One region of the Devosia lacusdianchii genome, then DNA from elsewhere that is predicted to be linked to it. Evidence: predicted binding sites of a transcription regulator. Region 1 holds the regulator's gene; the other holds the start of a gene.
The links. The regulator PhoB, encoded in region 1, activates phosphate uptake and scavenging genes when phosphate is short. The targets are predictions, from matches to a motif close to TGTCATNNANCTGTCAT.
Positions count from the first base shown of each region.

Region 2: the regulator PhoB is predicted to act here: its motif matches at 3,179-3,195, upstream of MF606_RS12985 (PhoX family protein).

Region 1 covers NZ_CP092483.1:2,941,657-2,947,167, reverse strand. The annotation lists gene MF606_RS14525 (FecCD family ABC transporter permease) at 1-730, shown strand, start outside; gene MF606_RS14520 (ABC transporter ATP-binding protein) at 727-1,488, shown strand; gene phoB (phosphate regulon transcriptional regulator PhoB) at 1,678-2,379, opposite strand; gene phoU (phosphate signaling complex protein PhoU) at 2,502-3,203, opposite strand; gene pstB (phosphate ABC transporter ATP-binding protein PstB) at 3,218-4,000, opposite strand; gene pstA (phosphate ABC transporter permease PstA) at 4,071-5,435, opposite strand; gene pstC (phosphate ABC transporter permease subunit PstC) at 5,438-5,511, opposite strand, start outside.
Region 2 covers NZ_CP092483.1:2,627,004-2,632,514, reverse strand. The annotation lists gene MF606_RS12995 (glycosyltransferase family 2 protein) at 64-1,995, shown strand; gene MF606_RS12990 (hypothetical protein) at 1,992-3,104, shown strand; gene MF606_RS12985 (PhoX family protein) at 3,285-5,267, shown strand; gene MF606_RS12980 (homoserine O-succinyltransferase) at 5,326-5,511, opposite strand, start outside.

The DNA.
Region 1 (5,511 bases):
ATCGGGGGCCTCGGTGGGCGCTGTGCTGGTGCTGGGCACCGGGGCATTGGCCGGACTTGGACTTTATGCCGTGCCGGCGGGGGCGTTTGCCGGCGCGCTGGTATCGTTCGTGCTGGTGTTCCTGGTGGCGATCGCCGGGGGGCAGATGTCGCCATTGCGGCTGGTGCTGGCCGGCATGGCCTGCGGCTATTCGCTGTCGGGGCTGACAAGCCTGATCGTGCTGACCTCGGAAAATCGCGAGCTGGCGCGCAACGCCATGGAATGGCTGCTGGGCAGCCTGGGTGGAGCCGCCTGGAGCGACCTGGGACTGCCTGGCGCGGCGCTGCTGATCGGCACGATCTACCTGGCGGTCAACGGGCGGGCGCTCAATGCGCTGCTGGTTGGCGACGAGACGGCGCGGACGCTGGGCGTCGATGTCGGCCAGTTGCGCCTGGTGCTGTTCGTGGTGCTGTCGCTGCTGACGGGCGTGATGGTAGCGGTGAGCGGGGCGATCGGCTTTGTCGGCCTGGTCATTCCGCATGTGGTGCGCATGCTCGTCGGCAGCGATCACCGCCGGGTGGTGCCGGTGGCGGTGCTGGTGGGCGCGATCTTCCTGATCTGGGTCGACGTGATCGCCCGCATGGCCTTTGCTCCGGTGGAATTGCCGGTGGGCGTGATCACGGCGTTGCTGGGCGGGCCGTTCTTTATCTGGATGCTGGCGACGCAGCGCCGCAAGCGGGAGGCGGCATGAACCAGGTATGGGTCAAGGGCGTCTCGGTGGAGGCGGCGGACCGGCGGATCGTCGATTCGGTGATGTTCGGCGTGGAACACGGCGAGTTCGTGGGCCTGGTGGGTCCCAATGGCAGCGGCAAATCGAGCCTGTTGCGCACCATCTACCGGGTGCTCAAGCCGATGGGCGGGGCAGTGCTGCATCTGGGCGACGACGTGTGGCGGCTCTCGGCACGCGAGGCGGCGCGGCGCATGGCCGTGGTGGCGCAGGAACGCACCGGCGAGTTCGACTTCACGGTGCGTGAACTGGTGTCCATGGGCCGCATGCCGCACAAGGCTGTGCTGTCCAATGACGGCCCGGAGGACCGGGCGATCGTGGCGCGGTGCCTCGATACGGTGGGCATGGCCCACTGCGCCGGGCGCAGCTTCAGCACGCTATCGGGCGGCGAGAAGCAGCGGGTGCTGGTGGCGAGGGCGCTAGCGCAGGAGGCGCCGTTCCTGGTGCTGGACGAGCCGACCAACCACCTCGACATCCGCCACCAGCTCGAGCTGCTGGCGCTGGTGCGGCGGCTGGGGACGACGACGCTGGCGGCGCTGCATGACCTCAACCTGGCGGCGCGCTACTGCCACCGGCTGGTGATGCTGGCCGAGGGCAGGGTGGTGGCGATTGGATCGCCGGCCGAGGTGCTGACGGCGGAACGGATCGCTGATGTCTATGGCGTGGGCGCCACCGTGCGGCTGGAGGAGGGCGTGCCGCGGATCGAGTTTTATCCGCTGTGAGGGGTGTCTTTGTTGAACGCCCCCTCCCAGCCTCCCGATAGGGGGAGGGGCTGCGCTGGTGGATGACGCGTCATTGGGCCCCCGGCAAGCCGTGGCCGCGACCTCGTCCTTCGACAGGCTCAGGATGAGGTCCATGGGGGATCGGTTGCGCGTCCGCACGGCACCGTGAGAGCAGCAAGCCCAAGGGGCTCAAGCCACCTGGGCAAATCTCTCGTCGAAGGCGTAGCCGGCGCCACGGACGGTGCGGATGGGGTCGGATTCGCGGCCGCGGTTGATGGCGCGGCGCAGGCGGCCGATATGGACGTCGACGGTGCGCTCATCGACGTAAACGTCGTTACCCCAGACGCCATCGAGCAGTTGTTCGCGGGAGTATACCCGGCCCGGATGGCGCATCAGATATTCGAGCAGGCGGTATTCGGTGGGGCCGAGGTGGACGTCGCGGTTGGCGCGGCGTACGCGGTGGGTGGTGCGGTCGAGCTCCAGGTCGCCGACCTTGAGGGCAGCGGTGACCAGGTTCGGGTTGGCACGGCGGAGCAGGGCGTGGATGCGGGCGACCAGTTCGGGCACCGAGAAGGGCTTCACCACATAGTCGTCGGCGCCGGTGGCAAGACCACGAACGCGCTCTTCTTCCTCGCCGCGGGCGGTGAGCATGATGATCGGCACGCGGGCCGTTTCCTCGCGGGCGCGCAGGCGGCGGCAGAGTTCGATGCCCGAGATTTCCGGCAGCATCCAGTCGAGCAGGATCAGATCGGGCAGCTTCTCCTGGATGGCGTGCTGGGCCTCGTCGCCGGTTTCGGCGGTGACGACGCGGAAGCCCTCGGCTTCGAGGTTGTAGCGCAGCAGGATGGCGATATCGCCTTCGTCTTCAACGACGAGGATGGTCGCGGGCATGGGTGGCTCCCGTCGGGTCTCTTGGCACCACGTCGGTGCGTGTGGCTCCACCCCCTCCTAGCCTCCCCCATCAAGGGGGAGGTATGGGCCGGTGGTTGGGAGGCTTCAGCGCTTCTTGCGGCTTAGGCCTTGATCTGGGTTCGGTGCAGCTCCTGCACGTCGGCGGTGAGCTGCTTGCCGGTCTGCAAGTAGTAGGCGCGCTCGGCGATGTTGGTGGCGTGGTCGCCGATGCGTTCGAGGCTCTTGGCGCAGAACAGCAGATGCGTGCAGGGCGTGATGTTGCGCGGATCTTCCATCATGTAGGTGAGGAGTTCGCGGAACAGCGAGGTGTGCATGGCATCGACTTCGTCGTCGCGGTTGCACACTTCGATAGCGGCGGCGGAATCGCGGTTGGAATAGGCATCCAGCGCTTCCTTGATCTGCCGCAGCACCAGCGCCGTCATGTTCTTGACGCCGTTGTAGAAGGTGGGTTGCAGGCTCATGCCCTCGAGCTTGAGCGAGCGGCGCGCCAGTTGCTTGGCCATGTCGCCGACGCGTTCCAGATCGGAAGCGACGTGGATGGCGGTGATGATGGCGCGCAGATCCGACGCCATGGGCTGGCGGCGGGCGATCATCGAGACGGCCATGTCATCGATCTTGCGCTGCATGTCGTCGATCCGCTGGTCGGCAATGATCGTGACGTCGGCCAGCTCGCGGTCGAGCTTGAGCAGGGATTTGGTGCCGTTCTCGATCGCGACTTCGACCTGCCCGCCCATTTCGGCGATGGTCTGGGCGAGAGCAACAAGCTCGTCATTGTAGGACGAAACGATGTGTTCGGTAGCCATTGTGATTCCTCGCCTTAGCCGATGCGGCCCATGATGTAGTCCTGGGTCTGCTTGTTGACCGGGTTGGTGAAGATGTCTTCGGTGACGCCTTCCTCGATCAGATTGCCCAGGTGGAAGAAGGCCGTCTTTTGCGACACACGGGCAGCCTGCTGCATGGAGTGAGTCACGATGACGATGGTGTAGTTCTCGCGCAGTTCGTCGATGAGTTCCTCGATGATGGCGGTCGCGATCGGGTCGAGGGCCGAGCAGGGCTCGTCCATCAGGATGACTTCGGGACCGACGGCGATGGCGCGGGCGATGCAGAGGCGCTGCTGCTGGCCGCCGGAGAGGCCGGTGCCGGCTTCGTTGAGGCGATCCTTGACCTCCTCGAAGAGGCCGGCCTTGCGGAGCGAGGACACGACGATCTCGTCCAGATCGGTCTTGGAACGAGCCAGGCCGTGGATTTTCGGGCCATAGGCAACGTTCTCGTAGATCGACTTGGGGAAGGGATTGGGCTTCTGGAACACCATGCCGATGCGGGCGCGCAGCTCGACGACGTCGAGGGCGGGATCATAGATATCCTCGCCGTCGAGCTTGATAGTGCCGCCGACCCTGGCGCCTTCAATAGTGTCATTCATGCGGTTGATGCAGCGCAGGAAGGTGGACTTGCCACAACCCGAGGGTCCGATGAAGGAAGTGACGGCGCGATCGGGAATGTCGATCGAGATGCCGTGCAGGGCCTGCTTGGCACCGTAGTGGACGGTGACATCGCGGGCGGTGAGCCGGATCTGGCGGTCGAGCATGTCGGTGGGATTCATGGTGGTGTTCACTGATTGCTGGGTCATCTTAACCTTGCCGGCGACCATATCCATTTGGCGTGTCCTTGTCCTAGGCGCGCTTTTCGAGGCGCGAGCGCAGGTAGATGGCGACGCCGTTGAGCATGATCATCACGAGGAGGAGGACCATGATGGCGGCGGCGGTGCGGGGTTCGAAGAAATTGCGGTTTTCGTTGCCCTGCCAGAGATAAATCTGGACTGGCAAGGCGGTGGCCTGGTCGAGCGGCGTCGCCGGGACAGCGGCCACAAAGGCCTTCATGCCGATGAGCAGCAGCGGGGCGGTTTCGCCGAGCGCGTGGGCCACGCCCAGGATGGTTGCCGTCAGGATCGATGGGAAGGTGACCGGCAGCACATGGTGGAACACCATCTGCGTCTTGGATGCACCCATGCCGAGGGCGGCCTGGCGGAGCGCTGGGGAGACGCCAAGCAGGGCGCCACGGGTAGCGATAATGATGGTGGGCAGCGTCATCAGGGTCAGCACCAGGCCGCCGACCAGCGGGGCGGAGATGGGCAGGTGCATGTAGTTGATGAAGGCAGCCGCGCCGAGGAGACCGAACACGATCGAGGGCACCGCGGCAAGGTTGTTGATGTTGACCTCGATCAGATCGGTGAGGCGCGACTTTGGCGCGAACTCTTCGAGATAGACCGCTGCGGCCACCCCGATCGGTACGGCAAGCACGATGACGATCAGCATCATCCACAAGGTGCCCACAAAGGCGCCGAGCAGGCCAGCGGAGGCTGGGGCAGATCGGCTATCGACGTTGGTGAAGATGGACCATGCGAAGCCGTTGGTGATGGCCCCGGTGGCGACCATTTCGTCGATCAGCGCTCGAGCCGGGGCGGAGAGTTGCTGCTGGGCATCGCCCAGCGAACGATCGATGTTTCCCTTGATCCAGTTTTGTGCATTGGCCGACGCGAGGACATCGACTTCAACAGTCTTGCCCAGCAGGGACGGATCGGCGACAAACTGCGCCCGAACCTGGTGGCGGGCATCGGTTTCAGCGATGGCCAACAGGTCCTTGGAGTCGATCTCGAAGCCGGCCGGCGCTGCAGCGCGCAGGCTGGCTTCGATAACCTTGTTCCAGTTGAGCATAGCCAGGTCACGTTGCCACTTGAGGTTGGCGGCCTGGAAGTCTGCATCGGACTGGCCGTCGGCACGGACCGGGGCGGGTTCGACGTCGATGATCGCCGGATCAAAGGTTACCGACAGATGCACATTGGACTGAGTGAAGGCCGGGGCCCCCTTGCGGACGATGTCGACAAACAGCAGGGCAACAAAGCCGAGCGCCACGACAATGGCCGCCAGACCGAGACTCTTGAAGATATTCTCGCTGAGGTGACGCTTGCGCAAGCCGGCGCGGATCAGCTTGGTGCGTTCGATGGAGGCCTGGTGGTCAGTGGAGAGCATATCGGTCATGATTATTCGTACTGCTCCCGGAAGCGGCGGACGATGTAGAGGGCGAAGACGTTGAGGCAGAGGGTGATGACGAAGA
Region 2 (5,511 bases), 310 kb from region 1:
GGCCCGTTTCATTTGGCGCGATCGGTTGAGAAATGCTTCATTTGTAAGGCGGTAGCATGCGGTATGTTGAATACCATACGCCCCCTGGACCTGCCGGTACCTGACCCGCAGGCACTGCCAAAAGGGGACGCTCTGCATCTGGCAGTTGCCAACCTGCTGGTCGCCGAGGGTCACCTGACGCTGGTCAATCTCGCTGCTGCGACGCGCGCCAGTGCGGAGTGGGGCCATGAGCTGTCGCACGTCCTGATTGCACAGGGCTATGTGCGGCGCATGCAGTATTATCAGGCCCTTGCTGCGGTCTACGGCCTGCCCTTCGTCAATCTCCGCGAGCAGCCGAGCGATCCACTCCTGGTCGACCCGGACGATCGGGCCGACTACACCGCCCATAATCTGACACCCTGGCAGCTGGTGGACGGCAAGATGCTGATCGCTGCGACCAGTGTTTCCGAGACCAATATCGAGTGGGCTGAGGATCGATACGGCAAGGCCTATGGCTTCGTCATCACCTCGCCCTACGACATCCTGTGGCAGACGCAGTCGATGTTCCGCGATCGCGACAGCCACACCGCGCGGGAAGGTCTATACGAGTGGAAACCCGAGCATTCGGCCAAGTTCACCGTCACCAAGTCGCAGAAGACCACCATCCTGGTCTGCTTCGCCCTCGTGGTTCTGGCGCTGGTCGTCGCGCCGATGGCGACCTTGGTCGTCCTCATGTCAGCAGCGACAGTGCTTTACACGCTCACCTTCGCCTTCAAGTTCCTGCTGACCTGGGTCGGGTCCAGCCGGCGTGCCGATATCATGGTGTCGGACGAGGCCGTCGCGAGCCTCGTGGACCGCGACTTGCCGGTCTACACGGTGCTGGTGCCGATGTATCGCGAGGCGCGGGTGCTGCCGCTGCTGGCCAAGGCGCTCAAGGGCCTCGACTATCCGGCGTCGAAGGTCGAAGTGAAGCTGGTGCTCGAAGAGGATGACGACGAGACCATTGATGCCGCCAAGGCCCTCAATCTGCCGGGCAATTTCGAGATCATCCGGGTGCCGGCCAGCCAGCCCAAGACCAAGCCAAAGGCCTGCAACTATGCGCTGCAATTCTGCCGGGGCGAATTCCTGACCATCTACGATGCCGAGGATCAGCCTGAGCCCGACCAGCTCAAGAAGGCCGTGCTGGCGTTCCGCACCGCCGGGCCAAACCTTGCCTGCGTGCAGGGGCGGCTCAACTATTTCAATCGCGGTGAGAACTGGCTCACCAAGATGTTCACGCTCGAATATTCACAGTGGTTCGATTTCATGCTGCCTGGGCTCGACCGGCTCAAGGTGCCGATCCCGCTCGGCGGTACGTCGAACCACTTCAAACTGGCGGCCCTGCGTCACGTCAACGGCTGGGATCCCTACAACGTTACCGAGGATGCCGATCTCGGCGTCCGGCTGGCGCAGGAGGGGTACACGGTCGGTGTCATCAACTCGACGACCTATGAAGAGGCCAATGGCGTGCTGCCGAGCTGGATCAAGCAGCGCAGCCGTTGGATCAAGGGTTACATGCAGACCTGGCTGGTGCATATGCGGCACCCGGTGCAGCTCTACAGATCCATCGGTCCGGTTGGCTTTTTCGCCTTTCATTTCTTCATCGGCGCGCCGGCTTTCACCGTGTTGCTCAATCCGATCCTGTGGGCGATGACGCTGGCCGTGCTGGTCACCAATACCCAGTCCTTCGGCTGGCTGTTTCCCGAGCCGTTCGGCACTATGGCGGTGTTCAATCTCGTCGTTGGCAACCTGTTCCTGATCTATTTCGGCGTTGTGGCTGCGCTCAAGCGGCGCTATTTCGACCTCGTCCTGGTGGGCGTAACCCTGCCGTTCTACTGGGTGCTGCATTCCATCGCCGGGTACAAGGCGCTCAAGCAACTCATCAGCAATCCCCACTATTGGGAGAAAACCGAGCACGGCACCTCCGCGATCACCCAGGCCAACCTGGCCGAGGTCAAGGCGGAGAACGCGGCATGAGCGCGACAGCCGTGCCGATGATCGTGCGGCGACCCGCACGGGACTGGACAATGCCTGCCGGGCTGCTGGTCGCGATCCTGCTGCTGGTGGTTGGTGGCAATCTGGCTGGTAATGGCGTGTACCCGCAGACGCTTGCTGGTAGTGCTTCGCTGCCCGGATGGGAGCAGGGGAGCCTGTTCCGTGTTGTGGCCGTCTGGGTGGCCAGCTGGCCGGTGCCTGGTCTCGATAGCGCCACCGCGTTGCTGCTGATCTACGTGTTCCTCGCTAGCGTCGGGGCAGTGCTAACGTACCGCTTTCTTCGGGTGAGCGATTGGCCCGCCTGGCAGGCGCTGGCGGCGCTGGCGCTTATCGCGTCGCATGGCTTGATGCTTTATTCCGTGACGACAACCAGTGCGGAATTCCTGCTGGTCATCGCCGCCGGGGCGCTGATCCCCGCCGTTCGGCGGCTGGAGGCGGTGGGCGACGTGCAGTCGATCATCAACTATGGCCTGACCCTGACCTTGCTACTGCTGGCGGGACCGATCCTGGCGGCGCTCATTCCGCTGCTGGTGCTGGCCGTGCCCTTGCGCGAGGCAGAGGCGCGGCAGAAGCCCCAGGTGTTTGCCGCCATGCTGCTGGTCGCAGCGGTTCCCGCGGTCATCATCATTGCCGGTGTGTGGGCGATGGCCGCGCGCGCCAGCATTGGCGTCGATACCCTGGCGGCGCCGTTCCGAGATGTGTTCACGCCGTCGCGGGGACCGTTGCTACCGGGGCTGATCCTGCTCGCCGTGACAGCCCCTGTGGCCGCCGCACTACTGCTGCATCTCGTGGTCCCGGATCGCCGCCGCAAGATATTCACCAGCCTGCTGGCGGTAGCCCTGCCGCTCTACGTGGCGGTCGGCAATAGCCTGTTCGATTGGGGGCTGGCCGTGTGGGCGCCAGCGGCCGTGATGATGGCGACGGTGATTGGCTGGCTTGGTACGACGCGCATTCGGCCATGGATGCGCTGGCTGGTGCTGGCCCTGCTGCTGCTGAGTTCGCTGGGGAGCTGGATGCTGGCCCGATCCTGGGCCGATGCCGCATGGTTGAGCGGTCTGCTGCCCATGCGCCTCTTTAGTTTCCACATCTGATTGTCGGCCATCTAGCCGCCGCAGGCCGGGCTTTTCCGAGCCCCCGCGACGGCTCGCGCGTGCTCGCTCAGTTCTGTCATCCAAACGTCATGCAAGTGTCGCGTGGCTGTCGAAGCTCTGCCCACAGATTGGAATGGTTCGAAATTTCACGCCGTTCAAAGCTGTTGAGGAGCTTCCCTGATGAGCGACCAGACCCCGATCTTCAAGACGTCCCAACTCGAAGCGGCCGATGCTCCGCCGCGCAACATGACGGCCAACCCGACGATGGGTGAATTGATCAGCGCGCGCTTCTCGCGTCGCGGCTTTCTGCAGGGTTCGCTGGCGGTTTCGGCCATTGCCGCGACGGTCAGCCCGCTCGCCATTTTGACCGCTCGCGAAGCCAAGGCGGCCGGCACTTCCGCCTTCTCCTTCACCGAGGTCGAGGCCGGCATCGACGAGACGCACCACGTCGCCGAAGGCTATGACGCCGATATCCTGCTGCGCTGGGGCGATGGCCTGTTCCCCGATGCACCCGAGTTCGATCCGACCAAGCAGACAGCTGCCGCCCAGGCGCGCCAGTTCGGCTATAACAACGACTATGTCGGCTATATCCCGTTCGAGGATTCCTCCGAGCATGGCCTGCTGGTGGTCAACCACGAATACACCAATCCGCACCTGATGTTTCCCGGCATCGTGACGCTGGCCGAGGGCGAGATGACCCTCAACCCGCTCACCAAGGAGCAGGTGGATATCGAGCTGGCGGCCCACGGCGGCACCATCGTCGAGATCAAGAAGACCGACGGCAAGTGGACCGTGGTCAAGGACGGCGCCCTCAATCGCCGCATCACCGTCGAAACGGAAATGGAAATCACCGGCCCTGCAGCCGGCCATGCCCGCCTGCAGACGGTTGCCGATCCCACCGGCAAGAAGGTGTTCGGCACTGTCAACAACTGCGCCGGCGGCGTGACGCCCTGGGGCACCTATGTGATGGCCGAGGAGAATATCCACGGCTACTTCGGCGGCGAGCTGCCGGCTGATCACCCGGAAGCGGCGAACTACGATCGTCTGGGCATTCCGGAAGGCTCCTACGAGTGGTCCAACTTCTACGACCGGTTCGATATCTCCAAGGAGCCGAACGAACCCAACCGCTTCGGCTACATCGTCGAGGTCGACGTGATGGACCCGACCTCGGTTCCCAAGAAGCGGACCGCGCTGGGTCGCTTCAAGCATGAGGGCGCCGAGTCGATCGTCAGCAAGGACGGCCGCGTGGTGTTCTATCTCGGCGACGACGAGCGCTTCGACTACGTCTACAAGTTCGTCACGGCGGGCAAGTTCAACCCCGATGACCGTGCCGCCAACATGGACCTGCTCGATGACGGCACGCTCTACGTGGCCAAGTTCGCCGAAGATGGCACCATCGAATGGATGCCGCTGGTGCAGGGCCAGGGCCCGCTCACCGAGGCAAATGGCTTTGCCAGCCAGGCCGATGTGGTAATCGCCACCCGCCTTGCCGCCGACCTGCTCGGCGCGACCAAGATGGACCGCCCCGAAGACATCCAGCCCAACGGTGTCAACGGCAAGGTCTACGTCATGCTGACCAACAACACCCGTCGCGAAGCAGGCCAGGAAGACGCGGCCAACCCCCGCGCCGAGAACGCCTTCGGCCACATCATCGAGATCGCGGAAGCCGATGGCGATTTCGCCGCCACCACCGGCACCTGGGAAGTGCTGCTCAAGTGCGGCGATCCCTCGATCGCCGAAGTCGGCGCGACCTTCTCGACTGACACCAGTGCCAACGGCTGGTTCGGCATGCCCGACAACTGCGCCGTCGACTCGCTTGGCCGCCTGTGGGTTTCGACCGACGGCAACAGCCCCTCGGGCACCGGCCGTACGGATGGTCTGTGGGCCGTGGATACCGAGGGCGATGCCCGCGCTACGTCAAAGCTCTTCTTCCGCGTGCCGGTTGGCGCCGAAATGTGCGGCCCGCTCTTCACCCCCGATGACGAGACGGCCTTCGTTGCCGTGCAGCATCCGGGCGATGGCGGTGACGACTGGGAAGGCTTCGGCCGCGTGTCCTACTACGAGGACCTCTCGACTCGCTGGCCCGATTTCGACGATGCCTTGCCGGTGCGTCCGTCCGTGGTGGTGATCACCAAGCAGGGTGGCGGCAAGATCGCGGTGTAATGAAAGTACTCGGGGCGCGGTCTAATCCGCGCCCCGATTCTACATCAATTGTCGCTGCCTACTTCCCAATCTCCGCCATGTCATACGGCGTCGTCTGGTAGATCTCATTGATCCAGTTCTGGAAGAGCAGATGAGCATGGCTGCGCCAGCGGTTTTCCGGCGTTGCAGTCGTATCGCCATTGGGGAACAGATTGGCCGGCGGCGGCGTGCCCAGGCCGGCCTTCACGTCCCGCTCATACTCGTC